DNA from 4 places in the Bacillus sp. 7894-2 genome. Region 4 is predicted to be linked to each of the others. Evidence: riboswitches for the same ligand, from Rfam matches in the RefSeq annotation. Region 4 holds a riboswitch; each other region holds the start of a gene.
The links. A riboswitch is a leader RNA that binds a small molecule or an ion and turns the genes downstream of it on or off. The one in region 4 is predicted to bind thiamine pyrophosphate.
Positions count from the first base shown of each region.

Region 1: linked by a shared signal. The riboswitch ahead of thiW (energy coupling factor transporter S component ThiW) and the one ahead of thiM (hydroxyethylthiazole kinase) in region 4 are both predicted to bind thiamine pyrophosphate.
Region 2: linked by a shared signal. The riboswitch ahead of CHI10_RS08030 (YkoF family thiamine/hydroxymethylpyrimidine-binding protein) and the one ahead of thiM (hydroxyethylthiazole kinase) in region 4 are both predicted to bind thiamine pyrophosphate.
Region 3: linked by a shared signal. The riboswitch ahead of tenI (thiazole tautomerase TenI) and the one ahead of thiM (hydroxyethylthiazole kinase) in region 4 are both predicted to bind thiamine pyrophosphate.

Region 1 covers NZ_NPDG01000123.1:21,791-26,975, reverse strand. Annotated here, with positions in the region: gene CHI10_RS17535 (TIM barrel protein) at 48-881, opposite strand; gene CHI10_RS17530 (DUF1287 domain-containing protein) at 1,014-1,691, shown strand; gene tenA (thiaminase II) at 1,812-2,501, opposite strand; TPP riboswitch at 2,562-2,663, opposite strand; gene thiW (energy coupling factor transporter S component ThiW) at 2,823-3,311, opposite strand; TPP riboswitch at 3,426-3,541, opposite strand; gene CHI10_RS17515 (DUF302 domain-containing protein) at 3,611-3,994, opposite strand; gene CHI10_RS17510 (alpha-hydroxy-acid oxidizing protein) at 4,098-5,185, opposite strand, start outside.
Region 2 covers NZ_NPDG01000057.1:15,587-20,771, reverse strand. Annotated here, with positions in the region: gene CHI10_RS08045 (long-chain fatty acid--CoA ligase) at 1-293, opposite strand, end outside; gene CHI10_RS08040 (coproporphyrinogen III oxidase) at 440-1,954, opposite strand; gene CHI10_RS08035 (Cof-type HAD-IIB family hydrolase) at 2,162-3,028, opposite strand; TPP riboswitch at 3,246-3,347, shown strand; gene CHI10_RS08030 (YkoF family thiamine/hydroxymethylpyrimidine-binding protein) at 3,434-4,039, shown strand; gene CHI10_RS08025 (ECF transporter S component) at 4,041-4,637, shown strand; gene CHI10_RS08020 (ABC transporter ATP-binding protein) at 4,621-5,185, shown strand, end outside.
Region 3 covers NZ_NPDG01000134.1:31,226-36,410, reverse strand. Annotated here, with positions in the region: gene thiC (phosphomethylpyrimidine synthase ThiC) at 8-1,789, shown strand; TPP riboswitch at 1,812-1,922, shown strand; gene tenI (thiazole tautomerase TenI) at 2,008-2,616, shown strand; gene thiO (glycine oxidase ThiO) at 2,616-3,737, shown strand; gene thiS (sulfur carrier protein ThiS) at 3,753-3,956, shown strand; gene CHI10_RS19245 (thiazole synthase) at 3,958-4,725, shown strand; gene CHI10_RS19240 (MoeB/ThiF family adenylyltransferase) at 4,722-5,185, shown strand, end outside.
Region 4 covers NZ_NPDG01000015.1:55,834-61,018, reverse strand. Annotated here, with positions in the region: gene CHI10_RS03300 (CBO0543 family protein) at 110-625, opposite strand; gene CHI10_RS03295 (Cof-type HAD-IIB family hydrolase) at 769-1,518, shown strand; gene CHI10_RS03290 (OsmC family protein) at 1,540-1,998, opposite strand; TPP riboswitch at 2,113-2,225, shown strand; gene thiM (hydroxyethylthiazole kinase) at 2,336-3,151, shown strand; gene thiD (bifunctional hydroxymethylpyrimidine kinase/phosphomethylpyrimidine kinase) at 3,154-3,975, shown strand; gene thiE (thiamine phosphate synthase) at 3,965-4,624, shown strand; gene CHI10_RS03270 (exodeoxyribonuclease III) at 4,759-5,185, shown strand, end outside.

The DNA.
Region 1 (5,185 bases), on a different contig from region 4:
CTCCCTATATAAATTTGCGCAGAAGGAATGTGGGGAGGCCTGCTCCCTTACCTGACAGAACCGGCCTCAATGACTTCTATTGCCCATTCAACTCCTTCTTCTGCCATTTTTTCCGAAGGGTTCGTGTGTGGTGTATATTCCATGACAAAAAACACATCCTCACATTTCTTTGCCAGAAAATCCATCAGTTTCTTTATTTTATGATGACGGCCATCATTCTCATGAGATGGATGCACAGGGACCCAGATATATTTGTCTCCCTGGTATTCAACATTATGTAAATGAACAACTCTCACAAACTCGGCCCATTTTCCTATATAATTTATGGCCCTGTCGTCCGTGGCTAATATATAATCTCCGATATCAACACAGAGGCTGAGGCCATATTTCTTCCATGTCTCTACAGGAAAACTGTCAAGATAATCGATTCCTGCTGGCGATTGCCTGAATCCTAATTTTGGTTCACACACGATCATAATCCCATATTTTTTCTGAAGAGCACTGAGTTTCTTGAGTCCCTCCTCAATGATCTCTGCCGGATTCCCACTTGCTTCCTTTTTAAAATAAGGAAAGTGCACCAATATGTATTCAGCACCAAGCCGGGACATTCTTTCCACTTCCTCCTCAAACTGGATCCAGGCTTCCTCTGGATTCATACTGACCTTTTCCAGAAGATCGTATTTGCTTTGTCCCCGGAAAAGAGGCGAATGAAGACCAAAGCTTTTGTTTGTTTTGCCCAGCAATTCAATAAAGCATTGAAAGGATTCCTCATCTTGAAATTCCCCTATCTCAATATGCGGCAAATAACGTTTAAAAAGTTTATGAAACAGCTTGCTGTCTGACAAAATGACGCTTCCTGATACCCCTATTTTATGAACCATTATATCCCCTCTCTTATGAATGGTTATAACAATCTTATCACACCTTCATGTAACTTATTGGGAAATAATACCGTCTATTCAGTAAAATAGGTGAGGTGTACTTATGGTTAAAAAGGTATTTACTTCAATAATTTGAGTAGTGTTATTATTCATTCTTTTTTTCGGAGTGGTATCATTCTGGATTCCATCGGCATTCATTTCGGAAATCCTTTTGCAAAGAAGCTGGAGGTGCCCTCTGATTACTCACAGGCCGATTCAAACCAGAACGGCATTGCTGATCCGATTGATATGGTCCTGACAGCCAGAAAAGAAGTAGAACAGCGCACGCCATATAAAAGTGCCTACTATGCGGGAGGCTATCCGCCCGATGACGAAGGTGTCTGTACAGACGTGATTTGGAGAGGATTCCAGGGGGCTGATGTAACCATAAAGGATCTTATTGATCAGGATATCGCCGAAAATACGGACTTGTATTCAAGAGTCCAGGGCAAGCCTGATCCGAACATTGATTTCAGAAGGGTGCCAAACCAGAATATCTTTTTTAGCCGGTTCGCAAAGTCATTAACAACAGAGCTGATTCCAGGAGATGTTAAGAACCTTCAGCAATGGCAGCCGGGTGATATTGTGGTTTTCCTTTCTCCTAAATTCGACCATGTGGCTTTCATATCTGACAAACGGACTAAAGAAGGCATTCCATACGTAATACATAACTCCACCCCATTTGCAGCAGAAGTAAAACTATCTTCTTTTAAGACTCCCATTACCGCTCACTACAGATGGGATTTTGAAAAAACGCCTGCACTGCCATAAGCAGATGCAGGCATTTTTCTTATTAAATAAGAAAGTATAAAATTTTGAACTTCGATAACTCTCTAGCGCAAGCAGCCTGCCCCTCAAGGTGTCGGGGGTGAGCGAGCCGCTTACGCTTTTTTATCTGACTGCTGCCGGATTGCCCGCCGGCCACTCTTCGCAGGTATAAGCCATCTCCCAGAAACCAAGCTCCAGCTGGCAGCTCTTTCGGAAAGCATCCTTCATTCGCTGCCTTTCCTCCGGTGATGCCGCTTCAGCAAGCTCATCCAAACGGTTTCTCATATTCATGGTCACAGCTTCGACCCTTAGATTTGCATAAAAAGAGATCCACGGATAAAACGGATGGTTCTCATCTGGAACATATTGCTTCATGAGCTCAAGCCCAATCTCCCAATATGTCCATGGACAAGGCAATAATGCAGCGAGGATTTCACCCATGCCGCCTGTGTGGGCATGATACATCATATGCTTTACATAATGATCGGCTGTCGGCGGAAGCGGATATCCCTGCAATGCTTCGTAATCCACCCCAATCTGCTGGCAAAAATTATGGTGGGGGTGTACTTCGCTGTTCAATACAAATTCTATTTGCTGGTTAAAGTATGCAATATCCTTACGCTCAGCTGACTTTGAAATCGCAATCCCATAAATATGCATGAACGCATTCAAATACTCAAAGTCCGCTTTAATGTAATGAGCAAGCGCCTCTTTCGGCACATCCCCTCTCCCGATCCCCTGGACAAATGGATGCTCAAATATCAGCTGAAATAAATCTTCATTTTCCTTGCGCAGAATTTCTGAAAAAGTCATAAAAAATAGCCTCCTTAATTAAATACAGAAGCTGCCGGGGAAAAAGCATGAGGATATAAAATGAGGTCCTCACTGCTTCCCTGCGCTGGCATTATCCAGATCAGGTTCCAAGGGACCAAGGAAAAGCTCCTTATCTCAGCCGTAGCGCCCCTAGCAGTTTTCTAACATTCTAATTGTTTTTTACCGATTTTCTAACTTGGTGTTTTTCTCTCATAAATTTTGGATTTCGCCCATAACTTTTGAAAATCGCTCATAAAGCCTGATTGTTATGCTGCTCTCCCTTACTCTGCTAACCTATCTTACTTCTCCAGCCCAAAATCATCACATATTCTGAACCAAATTCTTCTCTTTAACCTTCGCTAACACCAACCAGCCTATTGCCGCACCGGCAATGCTGCTGACCAGAAACGGCGGCACAAAGAAGAATGCACCATTTGCACTGCCCATGAGAAATTTTGCGTACGGAACAGCAAACAATGCTCCGATTATACCGGTGCCCAAAACCTCGCCAGCGGCAGCCCATATTTTCCGGCCGAATTTCAAATAAAGGACACCAGCCAAAAACGCACCGATCATTCCGCCCGGAAACGCAAGCAGCGTCCCGAATCCAAGCATATTACGCAGCAAAGCAATCATAAAAGCAACGGCAGCTGCCGGCAGGGGTCCAAGAGTCACCGCTGCCAATACATTTACCGCATGCTGAATCGGATAGGCCTTGGCTATACCTGATGGAAACCAGAGCAAATGGGATCCCAGTGTCCCAATCGCCGTAAATAGTGCCATCGTAGTCAACAATCGGGTTCTGTTCATCTAAACCTCCTTTCTAAAAGGGCAGCCTGATTGCTTATCTGGATGAGAAGTATGTATACAAAAAAGCCGGATCCCCACAAAGGACCCGGCTTGGTTTAAGTATATGAATCGACATACTGTCAAATCCTACTTCCCTCCGCTGGCATTAACCAGATCAGGTCCATAAGAGTCGGAAAGCTATAAGCGCTTTCCTCTCAGCCCGCACATTCGGGGCACCCCTAGTAGTTACATAGATATTTAATTTGATAAGCTGTTTCAAGCTTAACAAATTATTCCCGCACTGTCATCATTCTTTTAGATTATATACTTTTTTTGATGCACTGGATTAAGCGCTCTTCAATTTCTGCAGCGAAGATTTGAACAGATTCGTCATTGATTAGCTCAATCATACTTGTCGGCTTAGGTATCCCAATTTTCGTTTTGCCCTTGTCTTCATAGACGACAATTTTACAAGGCAGGAAGTAGCCGGCCATTTTATTCTGTGTTAAAACGCGATGTGCTTCATTCGGATTACATACCTCTAACACATGGAATGCCTCGTTATATTCCAAGCCTTTTTCCTGCAGCTTCTCCTGAACATTAAACTGCCATAGAACTCCGAACTTTTCGTCCTTCAGACTTCCTTCCAGTGAGGATATCGCATCTTCAATTGATTTTTCGGTTTCAGCTGTGTAATCGAACATGACTGCATCTCCTTTAGTATGGCATATTAATTATGTACCCCTACAGGTATACCATTAAACACAGTCTCAACTGTCAACAACCCAGGATTTTTTTAAGAAAGTTTTATCGAATTAACCGCAGACCAGCAATATCCTTTAAACTCCCCACCCCCGCAAGAGAGAGGGACACTTTTGTTTCTTCTATAAAGTTGGCAAGCACTTTTTCAACTCCTTCCTGCCCGCCAATGGCCAAGCCGTACACATACGGCCGCCCCAGACAAACGGCGTCAGCTCCCAGTGCCAGAGCTTTAACCACATCTGAGCCTCGGCGAATGCCGCTGTCAAACAATACTGGAATCCTTCCTTTAACTTCCTTCGCAATCGGTTCAAGCGCATCAATCGCCGCAATCACTCCATCAAGCTGTCTGCCGCCATGATTGGAGACAATGATTCCGTCTATCCCTCTTTCAACTGCCAATCTGGCATCCTCAGGGTGGAGAATGCCCTTTAATAAAATGGGCAGGCTGGTTTTCTCTTTTAATCTGGCAATATGTTCCCAGCTTAATGTTGGATGATGAATATTATCAAGGATTCCCTGTACGACATCACCGTCCTGGAGAGAAGCCATAAAGACTGGATCGCTTTCATAGTTTGCTTTACCATAGCCAAGCTTTAACGGGGAAAAATTGTTTCTTAAATCGGCTTCCCTCCATCCCATCATCACCGTATCAACCGTTAACACAATTGCCTCATACCCCGCTTCCTCCGCACGGCGAACCATACTGAAAGATGCTTCTTCATAATTGGACCAATATAATTGGAACCATTTTGGACTCGAGCCTGTTGCCTTTGCGATTTCTTCAATGGAATAACCGGATACTGTGCTCTGGATAAAAGGAACTCCAAACGAAGCTGCTGCCCGTGCAGACGCCAGCTCTCCCTCATTATGTTCAAGCCGCTGCATCCCAATCGGTGCCAGGAAAACCGGGTAAGGATATGTTTTTCCAAATAATTTCACACTTATATCCGGCACTGAAACATCTCTCAGCATCCTCGGTACTATTGAGTATTTTGCAAAGGATTCGATATTCTTTTTCAGCGTTTCTTCCCCGCCGGCTCCTGATTGAACATAGCCAAATCCGCCTGCTCCCATTACTTTCTCTGCTTCTTCTTCCAGTTCCTTAAATGAAATAGGAAAGTTTTCTGCGAAAC
Region 2 (5,185 bases), on a different contig from region 4:
ATATGCTGAGGTGACAGACGGATATTAATCGTGTGAAGAACGGCTCCGCTGCATGGGATGGCGAAATAAGCCTCCAGGTGGCGATGATGATTCCAGGCCAGTGTCCCGACCTTATCCCCTCTTTCCACTCCCAGCTTTTGCAGGCTTTCTGCCAGCTTCCTGGTCCTTTCTGCAATCTGCTTATATGTCAATCTCTGAATTCCGCCAGCCGTTCTTGATACGACCGTTTTCTTTGGAAAATATTTTTCTGCCCGCCTGATCATTTGCGTCATAGTCAAAGGTGTCTGCATCATCATTACAATTCCCCCTTTTTAGAAAACGCTTACATTTAGAAACATAGAAATCTATGATCTTGTACCTATTCATTCTCTTTATTTTCAAGAATTCCTTTAATATTTTTCTTAATTTTCCAAAATATATTCACTAAAAGAATCCCCGCCTATTCGGCAAGGGATTCATGTTTATTAAATAGCTCTTTTAATATTTTCAATTTCTCATCTGTATAATGTTCAAAGCTGTCATTATACGATTTTGGATCCTTCGGGTTTGCAAAATGAGTGATTTTTCCTGTCCCGGGATCAATGAACTTACTGGAAGCTCCGCACCCAAGCCCGATAATTGTCTGCTGTTCTTCCATAATCATAATGTTATAGATGCTTTCCTGATTTGGAAGGGCATAGCCGACATTTTCAAGATTGCCGAGAATATTTTTCTGGCGATAGAGATAATAAGGATGGTAATTATGAACTTTCGTCCAATCCTCAGCCATGTCCATCATTTTTTCAATCTCTTCACGATCGGCAACTTTATATTTTTGCTTGTTCTTAGTCATTTCCGAAGCTCGTTTAAAGGATAAAGTATGAACAGTCAGGGATTCCGGCATTAATTTCTCTGTTTCACCCAGAGTATGCGCAAATTCCTGAACCCCTTCTCCAGGCAATCCAATGATCAGATCCATATTGATATTGTTCATGCCCATATTACGGGCCAAATGGAATTTATCCACGGTTTCTTCCACTGTGTGGTGACGGCCAATTGCTTTCAAGGTCTCCTGAATATAGGACTGAGGATTAATGCTGATACGGTCAATATTCCATTTTTTAAGCACTTCAAGCTTTTCAGGTGTAATCGTATCAGGACGGCCTGCTTCCACAGTGACCTCCCGAATGTTTTTTACATCCGGGAAAGATTCATACATTTCCTCATAAAGCATATCCATCTCTTCTGCCGTAATGCTTGTCGGGGTCCCTCCGCCATAATAGACAGTGGTGATTTTCACATTATTTTCTTTCAGCCAATCACCAATTTTGCGCATTTCAAAATGAAGGCCGCCAAGAAATGAGTTAACAGAACCCTGCCTGCCATTAATCGCATAAGCAGGAAAAGTACAATACGCGCACTTTGTCGGGCAGAACGGAATGCCAATATATATGCTTACCTCTTTTTTCAAGTCATAAAGATCCGGTACCACAGCAAGCTGCCGGTCTACAATATTCTGCATAAGCTGAATTTTTTCATCTGTAATCAAGTACTCTTCCTTCAGCTGATGATGAGCTTCCTGGAGAGGTGTCTGATTCTGCATGGCACGGTGAAGCAATTTTGTGGGACGTACTCCGGTCAGAATCCCCCACTTCTGGGTAATGCCCGTCCAGTCCTGCAAAACAGTCAGGTATACATGTGATACTGCATTCTTCACTTGTCTGAAAGTCTCTTTTTCTGACTCAGCCGGAACAAATTCTTTTTCAAAAGTGGCAGTAAGGTTCCTGCTGTCTTTATCAGTAAGCTTAGCAAAGGCTTTAATGCGATCTCCCTGCTCAAGCTGAAAAGAAATTGTCAAATCTGCTGCAGCATTCTCACCCAGCAACACTTCACATTCTTCAAAAAAGAGGTTTCCGATCAGCCGGAGCGGACGATGGAACCGTTCATCCTTTATGCCTAAAATTGATATGTTCAAATCTATCACCTTTTTTTAAAAAATATAATAAATCTGCCGGTGTTCAATCTCACGGGCAGCTGCATAGTCTTTATTATTCATGTTGACAAACTCCTTTTAGTGTACAGAACTGGGGAAACAAGGTCAATATACTATTGACTCGCTTTATCCAATGCCCTAAATCAAAAAGAGAGCCGATCTGCCTTGACCGGACTCTCTTTCATGCATTTATTTCAGCAGATTCATTTTCTTCAGAAAGTCGATTGGATGCTGTTTGCGGAAATGTTCTTTAACCATGTAGCTTACGCCGCTCTGGTCATTGGATCGTGTCAGCCAGTCTGCTGCTTTTTTTACTTCTGCCGGAGCATTACCCATTGCCACCCCCAGACCGGCGGCTTCAATCATTTCCAGATCATCTTCAGAATCTCCAATTACGACCATTTGGTTTCTGGAAATTCCAAGGTGTTCACATAAATAGAGCAGCCCATTCAGCTTTGAAACTTCTGAAGGAACAATGTCCATCCTCAGATCATTCAGTTTAATGACTTCTACATTTTCAAACATGCCCCAGATGGCTGTCTTAGCATCCTCAAGGTCTTCTTTATCTTCAAAGTACACTTCAATTTTTGGCGGGGTGACCGGCTCGTCTAAGATGGTGTCACTTAATGAATCCACAAATTGCTGGGAGTAAAAAATGGGATCGCCGGTTGTAAAAACAGTTTTAGCAAGCATATTGGTATTGAGCTTCGTTTTGTTGGCAAGGGAATATTTTTCGTGCACCAGCCTGATTTGACAGGTAAAGCCTTCAAGCAGGCGCACGATTTCAAACGTTTCATCTTCCTGAATTCTTTTTACAAAGATCGGCTTTTCCTGGGAAGCTGCAATATATGCTCCCCTGTGAGTGACCAGCAAAGAATTGATTTTCAATGCTTTGGCCACTTTTTTCGCGGATGGAAAGCTTCGGGACGTAACAAGTGTTACATAAATTCCCTTTTGCTGCACATATTCTATCGCTTCTTTTGTTGATTTATGAAGTCTTCCATTTGTTTGGAGTAGTGTTCCGTCTATGTTTAAAGCAAGCATTCTGTATATCATCCAATTTGCCCCCTATTCTCGGTGTAAAATTGTCCTATTACACTTTTATGAAGGGAAGGACTGGATTAGAACATGACATGGACAATGGAGAAATTTTTTCATAGCTTAACCGCTGCTGTCTGATTTCACAGATCATTTGATATAAAAAAGATAAATTATTCATTTACATTTTGTTTGCTCCGTATTAAGATGGAGTCATTAAAAACTGCATATCCAAGTTTTGCACTAGGGGAGCTTTTTGGCTGAGAAGAACAATCCGTTCTGACTCTTATCACCCGATCTGGATAATACCAGCGTGGGGAAGTGCAGGTGAACGGCTATCATTTATTTGTATTGATAACATTCAACTGCATTTCCTATGGGAATGCAGTTTTTTATTTTCATAAATAATAGGAGGATGGAAAAATGCAGGAAAATTTTTTATGTGGGACTAGTGAAATTACAGGGTGCAGGTTTTCAATTTACCCAATGACTGACAGGTTTGCGGAGGTTATTTTATCAGCACTAAAAGAAGTGGATACGAGCAAGGTATGGATGGAAACTGATGATGTGAGCACCTGTGTGCGTGGCAGGTCCATTCATGTTTTCGATGTGGTCAAAGCTATTTACCTTGAATCAGTTAAGCATGGAGATCATGTAGTGTTTAACGGGACTTTTTCAAATGGATGTCCCGGTGATACTGCAGGCGATGCTTATCTTGCTGAAAATGAGGAACGGGCAAATGAAGAATCAGCAGCAGTAATCAGCCAGGAAGTCGCTGTCCAGTTCGCCCTTTATCCGATGGGGATTCCTGATTACATGAACGTCATTATGGACCAGGTCGAACTCGCTGCGAATCGGGGTACTTTTTCTAAAGGAGTTCATTATGCTTCAAGACTGGATGGAGATGCACACGCTGTTTTTAAAACACTTGAGGATGCTTTTGAAAACTGTAAGAAAAGCGATTCTACACATATTGTTATGACGGTGAATATGTCTGCCAACAGTCCATCCAAAAAGGAGGCTGAGTAAAATGCTCGAAAAGTGGAAGCTTCGTGAGGTCATTGTCCTGTCTGTACTTGCTGTCGTGTTTGCAGTTGTATATCTGGCGTTCCTGCAATTTGGCAACGTGCTATATGGAATGTTCGGCTTAATTGGCTATGATTTGATTTTTGGCATTTGGTTTGTTGTTTCAATCATCGCAGCGTACATAATCAGAAAGCCCGGAGCAGCCTTTTTATCGGAAACCATCGCTGCAGCCATTGAAGTCATGATCGGCAACGCAGTTGGTCCCCGCCTGATTCTGTCAGGGATGATTCAGGGGATTGGAGCGGAAGCTGTTTTTGCGGCTACAAAATGGAATAATTACCGGACATGGGTGTTAATTGCTGCCGGAATGGGCTCATCTGTTACTAGTTTTATTTGGGGCTATTTCATTTCCGGCTATGCGGCCCTCTCACCCGGTTATGTAACAGCTATGTTTTTTGTGAGGCTGATCAGCGGTGCTTTACTGGCTGGATTGCTGGGCAAATGGCTGAGTGAGAGCCTTGCGAAAACTGGGGCATTAAACAGCTTTCCAATTGGAAAAGAGCGGAAAAGGGGAAAACCGGAAAATGGAATTACAGCATAACCGGCATATATTAAAAACCGAACAGCTTTCCTTCAGGTATGAAGATGTGGAAAAACCTATTTTTAAAGATGTGCAATTCAGCCTTTATCCAGGGGAAGCAGTTCTATTATTGGGCCCAAGCGGATCGGGAAAAAGCACACTTGCTTTCTGCTTAAATAAATTGTATCCGGAGGCCGTTGATGGCGAATTGGAAGGGACCATTTCATTCAAGGAAAAGATGCTTGCGGAATTCGGTCCTGGCGAAATTAATCAGCACATTGGCATTGTATTTCAGGACCCTGAAAGCCAATTTTGCATGACCACAGTCGAGGATGAGCTGGCCTTTGGACTTGAGAATATGAAAACACCTAATGATGAAATCGAGAGAAAGATTGATGAAGCATTAGAGCTTGTTCATCTTTTGCCGTATAGACATTCCTTAATCCACACTCTTTCCGGGGGCCAAAAGCAAAAGCTAGCACTGGCATGTGTATTGTCATTAAAACCGGATATCTTGATTTTGGACGAACCGACAGCAAATCTGGACCCGGCTTCAAGCTATGAACTCA
Region 3 (5,185 bases), on a different contig from region 4:
ATGATCAATGACTGCAAGTTCTTTAAATCAGGAGAGTATTTCTATTATGCCGAGCTTTACTGGCAGCAAAAAAATCTATGTGGAAGGATCCAGACCGGATATCAAGGTTCCAATGCGGGAGATAGAATTAAGTCCCACCACCGGTACTTTTGGAGAAGAAATCAATGAGCCGGTTCGCGTATATGATACGAGCGGGCCTTATACGGATCCTCAATACACGTCCGATCTAAAAACAGGGCTTCCCGCTCTGAAAAGCCGGTGGATTCAGGAACGCGGGGATGTTGAAGAGTATGATGGGCGGGAAATTAAGCCCGAGGATAACGGGTTCCGCGATGAACATGATCCGCGTGCTAATCATAAAGTCTTTCCTGGCTTATCCCGCAAGCCATTGAGAGCGATTAAGGGGAAGAATGTCACCCAGCTTCACTATGCAAAAAAGGGAATCATTACTCCAGAGATGGAGTTTATAGCCATTCGGGAAAATATGGAACCTGAATTTGTCCGGTCTGAAGTAGCGAGGGGCCGGGCAATCATTCCTTCCAATATCAATCATCCTGAGACAGAGCCAATGATCATCGGAAGGAATTTTCATGTGAAAATTAATGCGAACATTGGAAACTCGGCTGTTTCATCCTCTATTGAAGAAGAGGTCGAGAAAATGACCTGGGCTACCCGCTGGGGAGCAGATACAATTATGGATCTGTCTACAGGCAAGAATATTCATACTACACGCGAATGGATTATTAGAAACTCCGCCGTTCCGGTCGGTACTGTTCCCATTTATCAGGCACTTGAAAAGGTTAATGGCATTGCCGAGGATCTTACGTGGGAAGTATACAGGGATACCTTAATTGAACAGGCAGAGCAGGGGGTTGACTACTTTACCATTCATGCCGGTGTCCTTTTACGTTATGTACCGCTTACTGCCAAAAGGCTGACCGGAATTGTTTCGAGAGGCGGATCCATTATGGCACAGTGGTGCCTGCATCATCATCAAGAGAACTTTTTATATACACACTTTGAAGAAATCTGCGAGATCATGAAAGCTTATGATGTGGCCTTCTCCCTGGGGGATGGACTGCGGCCGGGATCGATTGCAGATGCAAATGATGAGGCTCAATTTGCGGAGCTTGAAACACTAGGGGAGCTGACGAAAATTGCCTGGGAACATGATGTACAGGTAATGGTCGAGGGACCTGGCCATGTTCCAATGCATTTAATCAAAGAGAATATGGATAAACAATTAGAAATCTGTAAAGAAGCACCATTCTACACACTCGGACCCCTTACGACTGATATAGCTCCGGGGTATGACCATATTACCTCTGCAATCGGGGCTGCCATGATAGGCTGGTATGGGACGGCGATGCTTTGCTATGTTACCCCTAAAGAACATTTGGGTTTGCCAAATAGAGATGATGTGCGCGAGGGTGTCATCACGTATAAAATTGCAGCCCATGCTGCAGATCTGGCAAAGGGACATCCAGGAGCACAAAAAAGGGATGACGCCCTGTCAAAAGCCCGTTTTGAATTCCGCTGGAGAGATCAATTCAATCTCTCATTGGATCCTGAGCGCGCTTTGGAATTCCATGATGAAACCCTGCCGGCTGAAGGGGCAAAAACCGCTCATTTCTGTTCCATGTGCGGACCAAAATTCTGCAGCATGAGAATTTCTCAGGATATCCGGAAATATGCAATAGAGAATAAGCTTGACACGGATGAAGCGATACAGAAAGGCATGGAAGAAAAAGCTGAGGAATTTAAAAAGTCCGGGACCATTTATCAGTAAATGAATAGTAGCTTAATAGTTATGTATCCGCTGGGGGTGCCTGTTTGCAGGCTGAGATTAAAGCAAAAGCTTTAAGACCCTTGGAACCTGATCTGGCATGAATACCAGCGTAGGGAAGTGGGGATTGGGTCTGAATTCTATGGCCACATACCTCCGCTTTCTATTTAGAAGGTGGTTTTTTATTGCAGAAAATCTAAAAAAGCTTGGGGGCAGCCGCTATGAAAAAACAGCTTCATGTTATATCAGATGGAAAGCTTTCTCCAGAGTCCTTCGCTGAATTAGCAGTTGAATTGGAACCCTTTACAGATAGATTCCACTTACGGGAAAAACATCGAACCTCAAGAGAGATATATGAAGGAGTTCAGCTGCTTCTTAATAAGGGAGTTCCTGTTCATAAAATCGTTATAAATGATCGTGTGGATGTTGCCTGGGCGTTTAGAACGGGTGTGCATCTTGCTTTTCACAGCCTTCCAGTCCATGTTGTCAAAATTCATTTTCCAGATATACCCATAGGATGTTCCGTACATTCTCTTGAAGAAGCAAAAGAGGCTGCAAAACAAGGGGCTGATTATATCCTGTTTGGGCACATATTTGAAACCGATTCAAAGAAGGGAGTTCCGCCAAGGGGCACTGGGTCACTGGAGGCTCTTAAAAAGGCAGTAGATATTCCTGTATTGGCAATTGGGGGCATGGAACCAGAGAAAGTACCGGAGGTTTTGAAGGCGGGGGCAGACGGCATTGCTGTAATGTCGGCGATTTTGCAGGCAAAGGACCCTGTAGAAGAAGCAAAGCTTTTTGCAAAAAAATTAAATGAGGAGGGGAAATGATGAGGAAAATGTTTGATGCCGTTATAGTCGGAGGCGGCATTAACGGAAGCTCCATTGCTTTTCAACTGGCTAAAAGAGGGTATAAAGCGGCCGTTTTGGATATGGGGAAAATAGCCGGCAAAGCTTCAGGAGCAGCAGCTGGAATTTTAGGAGCCCAAACGGAACTGATAGAAGACGGCCCGCTATTTCAGCTGGCATGCAAAAGCCGCTCCATGTACCGGAGCCTGATTCCTGAACTGGAAGATTTATCACAGGTGCATATTGGCTATCAAAATAAGGGTGTATATAAAGTGGCGGCTAGTAAAGAAGAAGAGCAGGCATTAAAAAGATTGATAGAAAGACAGCAAACCGCGGATGAGCAGGCCGAATGGCTTTCGATTGATGACCTGATCAAACGTGAACCCTTCGTATCAAACAAATTGAGGGGATCCATGTATATACCGAATGACGGACAGGTACAGGCATATGAATTGTCTCTTGCTATTGCAAAAGCTGCAATAGCCCTCGGCGCAGAAATTTATGAGTATACACATGTAACAGATTTTATTTTAAAAGATGAAAAGGTTTATGGGGTGAGAACCAGCCAGGGAGAATTTCTTGCAGATTCCGTTATTGTTGCTTCGGGGGCCTGGAGCAGGGGGATTCTTGAGAGAACGGGCCTAACGCTCCCCATTAATCCCGTTAAAGGCGAGTGCTTCTCGGTCAAAATTGAAAAACCGCTTGTACAGGGGACGATCTTTTCACACGGATGCTATATCGTTCCTAAGAAATCCGGGAGGCTGGTAGTTGGAGCGACGGTTAAAGTTAATTCATTTGATGAGAAGGTGACCCTTGAGGGGATATCCTCGCTGATGGAAAAGGCGAAAAAACTGGTCCCGGATATAGTGAAGGCTGAATGGGAGCGTGCCTGGACAGGGATTCGACCCCAATCGGCTGATGGGCAGCCTTTTTTGGGAGAACATCCTGCTTATAGGGGGCTATATATTGCTGCGGGCCATTTTCGGAATGGGATCCTCCTTGCCCCGGCAACTGGAGTGCTGATGGCAGACATCCTCGAAGGCAAGACGGAGCAGTTTAATCCGTTTAAGCTGTCCCGCCTTGAATCTTTAGTTCACACGTAAACAAGGGGTGATATTATGAATGTTGTCATTAACGGAGATCCTATGGTGCTGCCGGCAGCAGTTAATTCTGTTTCAGCTCTGCTTAAGCATTTCAATTTGGAGCAAAAGGTAGTTATTGTCGAACTGAACCAGCATATTTTGGATAAAGCAGCGCATGCAATAACCATTCTGTCAGATGGGGATCGAATCGAAATTGTACACTTTGTAGGAGGCGGATGACTTGTTGAAAATTGGACCATATGAATTTAGCTCACGGCTATTGCTCGGAACAGGAAAATATCCAAACTTTGATGTGCAAAGCGAAGCTGTAGAAGCGTCGGGAACTGAGGTGCTTACGTTTGCTGTGCGCCGTATGAACATTTTTGAAGCGAACCAGCCCAACTTTTTGGAAAAGCTTGATTTAAAGAAATATAAATTACTCCCTAATACGGCAGGAGCAAGTACAGCCGATGAGGCTGTCCGAATTGCCAGGCTATCCAAAGCTTCAGGCTTATGCGACATGATTAAGGTTGAGGTGATTGGATGCAGCAAAACGCTTCTTCCCGATCCAATAGAAACTATAAAAGCAGCGGAAATCCTATTAGACGAGGGTTTTATTGTTCTCCCCTATACTTCTGATGATGTCGTGCTTGCTCGAAAACTTGAAGAACTAGGATGCCATGCTGTCATGCCATGTGCTTCTCCGATTGGCTCAGGACAGGGAATCATTAATCCTATTAATCTTCAATTTATTACAGAACAGGCTGATGTGCCGGTTATTGTTGATGCTGGAATTGGGAGCCCGGCAGATGTGGCATTGGCAATGGAGCTGGGAGCTGATGGAGTACTATTGAATACAGCCGTTTCCTCTGCTGATGATCCTGTTAAAATGGCAAAAGCAATGAAACTCGCCATTGAAGCAGGGAGGATGGGCTATGAAGCAGGCCGGATGCCGAAAAAACGGTATGCATCAGCAAGCAGCCCGGCGGAAGGAATGGTTTTTAGTTGAGTGAGCGATACTCCCGCCAGATGTTATTTCCCCCGATTGGCAAAGAAGGACAAAAAAAGCTGAGGGGAAAACACGCTTTGATTATAGGGGCTGGTGCATTAGGGGCTGCAAATGCTGAAACTCTCACAAGGGCAGGCGTCGGCAAATTAACCATTGCCGATCGGGATTATGTGGAGTGGAGCAACCTGCAGCGTCAGCAGCTTTATTGTGAAGAAGATGCTGTACGAAAAGTGCCAAAAGCGATAGCAGCGGCTAAACGCCTAAAAGCCATCAATTCAGAGGTGCAAATTTTCGCACGTATTATGGATGTAGGTGTACAGGAAATGGAAGAGCTGATTGAGGATGTTGATTTAATCATCGATTCAACCGATAATTTTGACATTCGCTTTCTGATCAATGATATTTCTCAAAAGCACCGGATTCCCTGGATATATGGAGGCTGTGTAGGGAGCTATGGTTT
Region 4 (5,185 bases):
TAAATAAAACCACATCAATGCATAGGTTAAGAACAGAAGGAGCAAAAATAAGGACACAGACAAGTCGTTCTGAATGATCATTCCAGTACACCTCGCTTTATGTATGCATTTATTTTAGGCTGTCCAATGGAAACGGAAAAAATAAGTAGAATACCACCGCAGCAGGCAGGGAAATCAGCATGGCAACCGCAGGTCTTCGATAGTGGATTCGCAATACAGCAAATAGAGCGATATTCAGCCAAATGTTATGCCAGCTGTTCCAGCCGTTATCGTACACATACATTCCTTTGTGGGCAAACAGTGATTGAATAATGGTAAAAAAGCCAATCCATATAGCAGAGTAAATGTATCCCTGTTTTTTATTGTCAGGGTAGCGCTGCAGGTAAATAATCAGAGCCATAGGAGTAATAAAAAATGTGAAAGCTAAGTTAATAATCGAATGATTTAGCCATTCAGCCGTAATACCTCTAAAAGCCCACAGTGTATGATTAAAATAGAGCATATTGTAGGTCAGGTTGATCGCAATAAAAAATAAGACAGTAGGATATTGCTTTTTCCACTGCGACCAGTCAATAAAGCGGTAAGCGAACAATATCCATACGATGATTACAAGTGCAAGATACATAGTAACATCACCTTTTACATTTAATACATACAGGTATTTCCATTTCACAAAAAAATATTCATCTAAAATGCGCCTTCTTTGAAGGAAAGCGGACTTACCTATATAATGGCTTTATTGTGTTAATTGAAGAAAGGAAGAGGACTATGAAAGAAGCAAAAATTCCCCCGCAGATCAAATTAATCGCCCTTGATATGGATGGAACATTACTGAACTCCAAAGGGGAAATTCCTGAAGAGAACCGTGCAGCTATAAAAGAAGCAAAGGAGAAAGGAATCGAAGTCATTTTGAGCACCGGCAGATCCAGGTTAACGGCAGGCGATCATGCTGATTCTCTAAAATTAAATTCTTATTTGATCACGGTAAATGGCAGCGAAATATTTGGACCTGGTGGTGAATCCATTTTAAGAGCTCCAGTGGATTCTAAAGTAATGGAATGGATGTGGAATCTGTCTAAGACACACAAGACCAATTTCTGGGCAACCAGCTGCGAGCGCGTGTGGATGAACGAAATGCCGGAAAATATCCATGATCATGAATGGCTTAAATTTGGATTTGATATTTCAGATGATGCGATCAGGGAGCTGATTCATAAAGAGCTTCAGTCTAAAGGCAACCTGGAAATTACTAATTCCAGCTTAACCAATATAGAAGTCAATGCTTTAGGCATCAACAAAGCCAAAGGTATCCTAAAAGTAACCGACCTCCTTGGTATTTCAATGGAAAATGTAATGGCGATGGGAGACAGCTTGAACGATATTGCCATGATTAAAGAATCAGGCTGGGGAATAGCGATGGGCAATGCACAGGACATTGTTAAAGAGACAGCCGATGCTGTGACAGGAACAAATGATGAAGCCGGTGTTGCACTGGCCATCCGCAAATGGGCTCTATAACTTAAACCAAAACACCGGCTATCAGGCCGGTGTTTGATTTTTACGAATGGTTTCCTGTACTTCCACTTCCACATTTCCTTTAATCGCCCTTGAGATCATACAGGATGCTTCTGCTTTTTGGACAAGCTTATGTGCAAGAGTATGGTCCTTATCATCAGCGTCTGATTTAAGCACAATAACTGGGTGATGAATAATTTTTTTGTAAGTAATCACCCCTTTGGTGACATCAACAACTCCTACCGACTCCATTGTAAGGTCCTCTTTATCGAGCCGGCTGCGTTCCATCATGGCTGCAAGTGTAATAATATAACAAGTAGCCGCCGCCCCGAGCAGCATTTCATCCGGATTCGTTCCGATTCCGGGACCGTCCATTTCCGGTGGAATGGATACCTGTGTTCTCAGGCCGCCTGTTTCTATTTCCCCAACATCATTGCGAAGACCAGGCCAATGTGCTTTCAAGTGAAAATGGTGTTCAGCCATATTTGAATCCTCCAAGCTATGTATTCTTACTTACACCTTAAAGAGGAAGCGGCAGAATTGCAAGCTTTACAGATTTCATGATTCAGGCTAAGATAAAAACAGCCAACTTAATAGTTTTACTGCTAGGGGTGCCCGATGCTCGCGGGCTGAGAAAGAAACCGGACTGTTTTTTACCCTTCGGACCTGATCTGGATCATACCAGCGTAGGAAAGTAGTAATTTCGGAGAACAAACATAATTCTCTATAGATTATTCAGCCAGGTCCTTATATGGATCTGGTTTTTATTTTGTTCTCTTTTCAAAGGCTATTGAGCGGCAAACGCAGAGGAGGAATGAATGTGAACATTCAAGAGATTAGCAGTCTATTGGAAAAAGTAAGAGAGTTTAATCCTTTAGTACATAATATCACCAATGTGGTGGTAACCAATTTCACTGCCAATGGCCTGCTGGCAATTGGGGCATCACCTGTAATGGCATATGCGCATGAAGAGGCGGGTGATATGGCTAAAATTGCCGGGGCACTGGTTCTCAACATGGGAACATTGACTGAAAAAGAAGTGAAAAGCATGCTTATCGCAGGAAAATCAGCCAATCAGCATGGGGTGCCGGTAATCTTTGATCCGGTTGGTGCCGGCGCGACAGCCTATCGCACAGAAACAGCCAATAGAATAATGGAAGAATTAGATATTAGCATCATAAGAGGAAATGCAGCAGAAATTGCCAATGCAGCAGGACAGAAATGGAATATTAAGGGCGTTGATGCAGGAGAAGCAGAGGGAAACACTTCTGAGCTCGCAAAGTCAGCAGCAAATAAACTTGGTGCAGTCACCGTCATTACAGGAAAACAGGACATCATTTCAGATGGAAGAGCCACTTTTACCATTAACAATGGACATCCCCTGTTAACGAAAGTAACGGGTGCCGGATGCCTTTTGACTTCTGTTATTGGAGCTTTCGCTGCTGTTGAAAAGGATCCAGTAAAAGCGGCAGCTGCTTCATTGGTCGTGTATGGCTCTGCCGCCGAAATCGCTGCAGAAAAAACGGATGGCAGGGGCCCGGGCACTTTCCAAATAGAGTTCTTGAATAGCTTATATACTATCTCAGCCTCAGATGTTGAATTGCGCGGCTCTTTTAGTCAGGTAGGAGGGGAATAAAAATGAAGGTGAACAAAGCTTTAACCATAGCAGGATCAGACAGCGGCGGCGGTGCTGGTATTCAGGCAGATTTAAAAACCTTTCAGGAACTCGGTGTTTTCGGCATGTCAGCGTTAACTGCCGTAACGGCACAAAACACCAGGGGAGTGCAGGGAGTTTATCCCATGACCGCAGAGGCTGTTGCGTCACAATTACAATCCATTGGAGAGGATTTAAGGCCTGATGCAGTCAAGTCAGGTATGCTCTTTAGTGCTGAAATTATCGAGACGGTTTCAAAGGAGATTGCGGAATACGGATGGAACAATATCGTCATTGATCCGGTGATGATAGCAAAAGGTGGAGCATGTCTTCTTCAGACTGAAGCCATTTTAGCGATGAAAAAGCATCTAATTCCGCTCTCGATGGTGATTACACCCAATATACCCGAGGCGGAGGTTTTAACGGATGCTAATATTCGTTCAATGAAAGATAAACGGAAGGCAGCAAAAGAACTACATAGGCTTGGAGCGAGACATGTCATCATTAAGGGCGGCCATGATGAGGGAAAAGTGGCTGCCGATCTATTATTTGACGGTGAAAGTTTTACCGAGTTCAAGAGTAATAGAATACAAACAGTAAACACGCACGGTACTGGCTGCACCTTTTCGGCTGCCATTACAGCCGGACTCGCTGAAGGCTTTTCTGTGCCGCAGGCTGTTGATCGTGCAAAGCAATTTATCCAGGCAGCAATTGAACATGACTTAAGAATTGGCAGCGGTCATGGACCAACCAATCATTGGGCTTATAATTTGAAGAAAAAGGAGAATTTCGTTCATGAGAATTAATTCAGAGGAAATGAGTGAGCTGCTTAAAGTATATTTAATAATGGGAAGCGTAAATTGCTTCCAAGAGCCTGAAGATATTCTCCGATCAGCAATTAATGGGGGCATATCCCTGTTTCAATTCCGTGAAAAAGGTGCAGGATGCCTGCAAGGCAAAGAGAAGGAATCTCTTGCAAAAAGGCTTCAGGCAATCTGCAACGAGAGCGGCATTTCTTTTATCGTCAATGATGACATTGAATTGGCGCTTACTATTAATGCAGATGGAGTCCATATAGGCCAGGAAGACGAACCGGCAGATGTGGTCAGGAGAAAAATCGGCAGCAAAATCCTTGGCGTGTCCGTTCATAATATGATTGAAGCAGAAGCAGCAATCCGGCAGGGAGCAGATTACCTCGGCATTGGCCCTATTTATCCGACAAGCACAAAGAAAGATGCCAAAGCAGTTCAGGGTCTTACTTTTTTAAAGGAATTGAGATCTGCTTCTATCCAGATTCCTGTGGTAGGTATTGGCGGAATTAACTCTAAAAATACACCTCCCATTATGGCTGCTGGAGCAGACGGTGTTTCAGTCATTACGGCAATCAGCCAGGCGGATTCCCCTGAAAAATCAGCCAGGGAGTTAAAAGAAGCAGTAAGGAGAAATGTCCATTAATTTTGAGCATTTTTTTTAAAAAATCAGTATTATCGATTGCCTTTCAAGTTTCAGTGTTTATTACTATGCAATTATTGAAAAGCCATGGTAATGTTGTACTCATACAGATTTTTTCGTAAGGAGATACAATTGCAATGAAACTCGTATCATGGAATGTGAATGGCATTAGGGCCTGTGTGAAAAAAGGCTTCACAGATTACTTCAAAGAGGTGGATGCAGACATCTTTTGCATCCAGGAGTCCAAATTGCAGGAGGGACAGATTGAGCTCATCCTGGATGGCTATCACCAATATTGGAATTATGCGCTTAAAAAAGGATATTCGGGTACAGCTGTATTTACGAAAAAAGAGCCTATCTCTGTCCGCTATGGATTGGGCGATGAGGAAACAGAACCAGAAGGCAGGATTCTCACGCTTGAGTATGAAGGCTTTTATCTGGTGAATGTCTATACGCCAAACTCAAAGCGTGACCTGGCCCGGCTTCCATACCGCCTTGAATGGGAAGAGCGGATTCGGGAGTATTTGCTCGGGCTGGATGAAATAAAGCCTGTTATTATGTGTG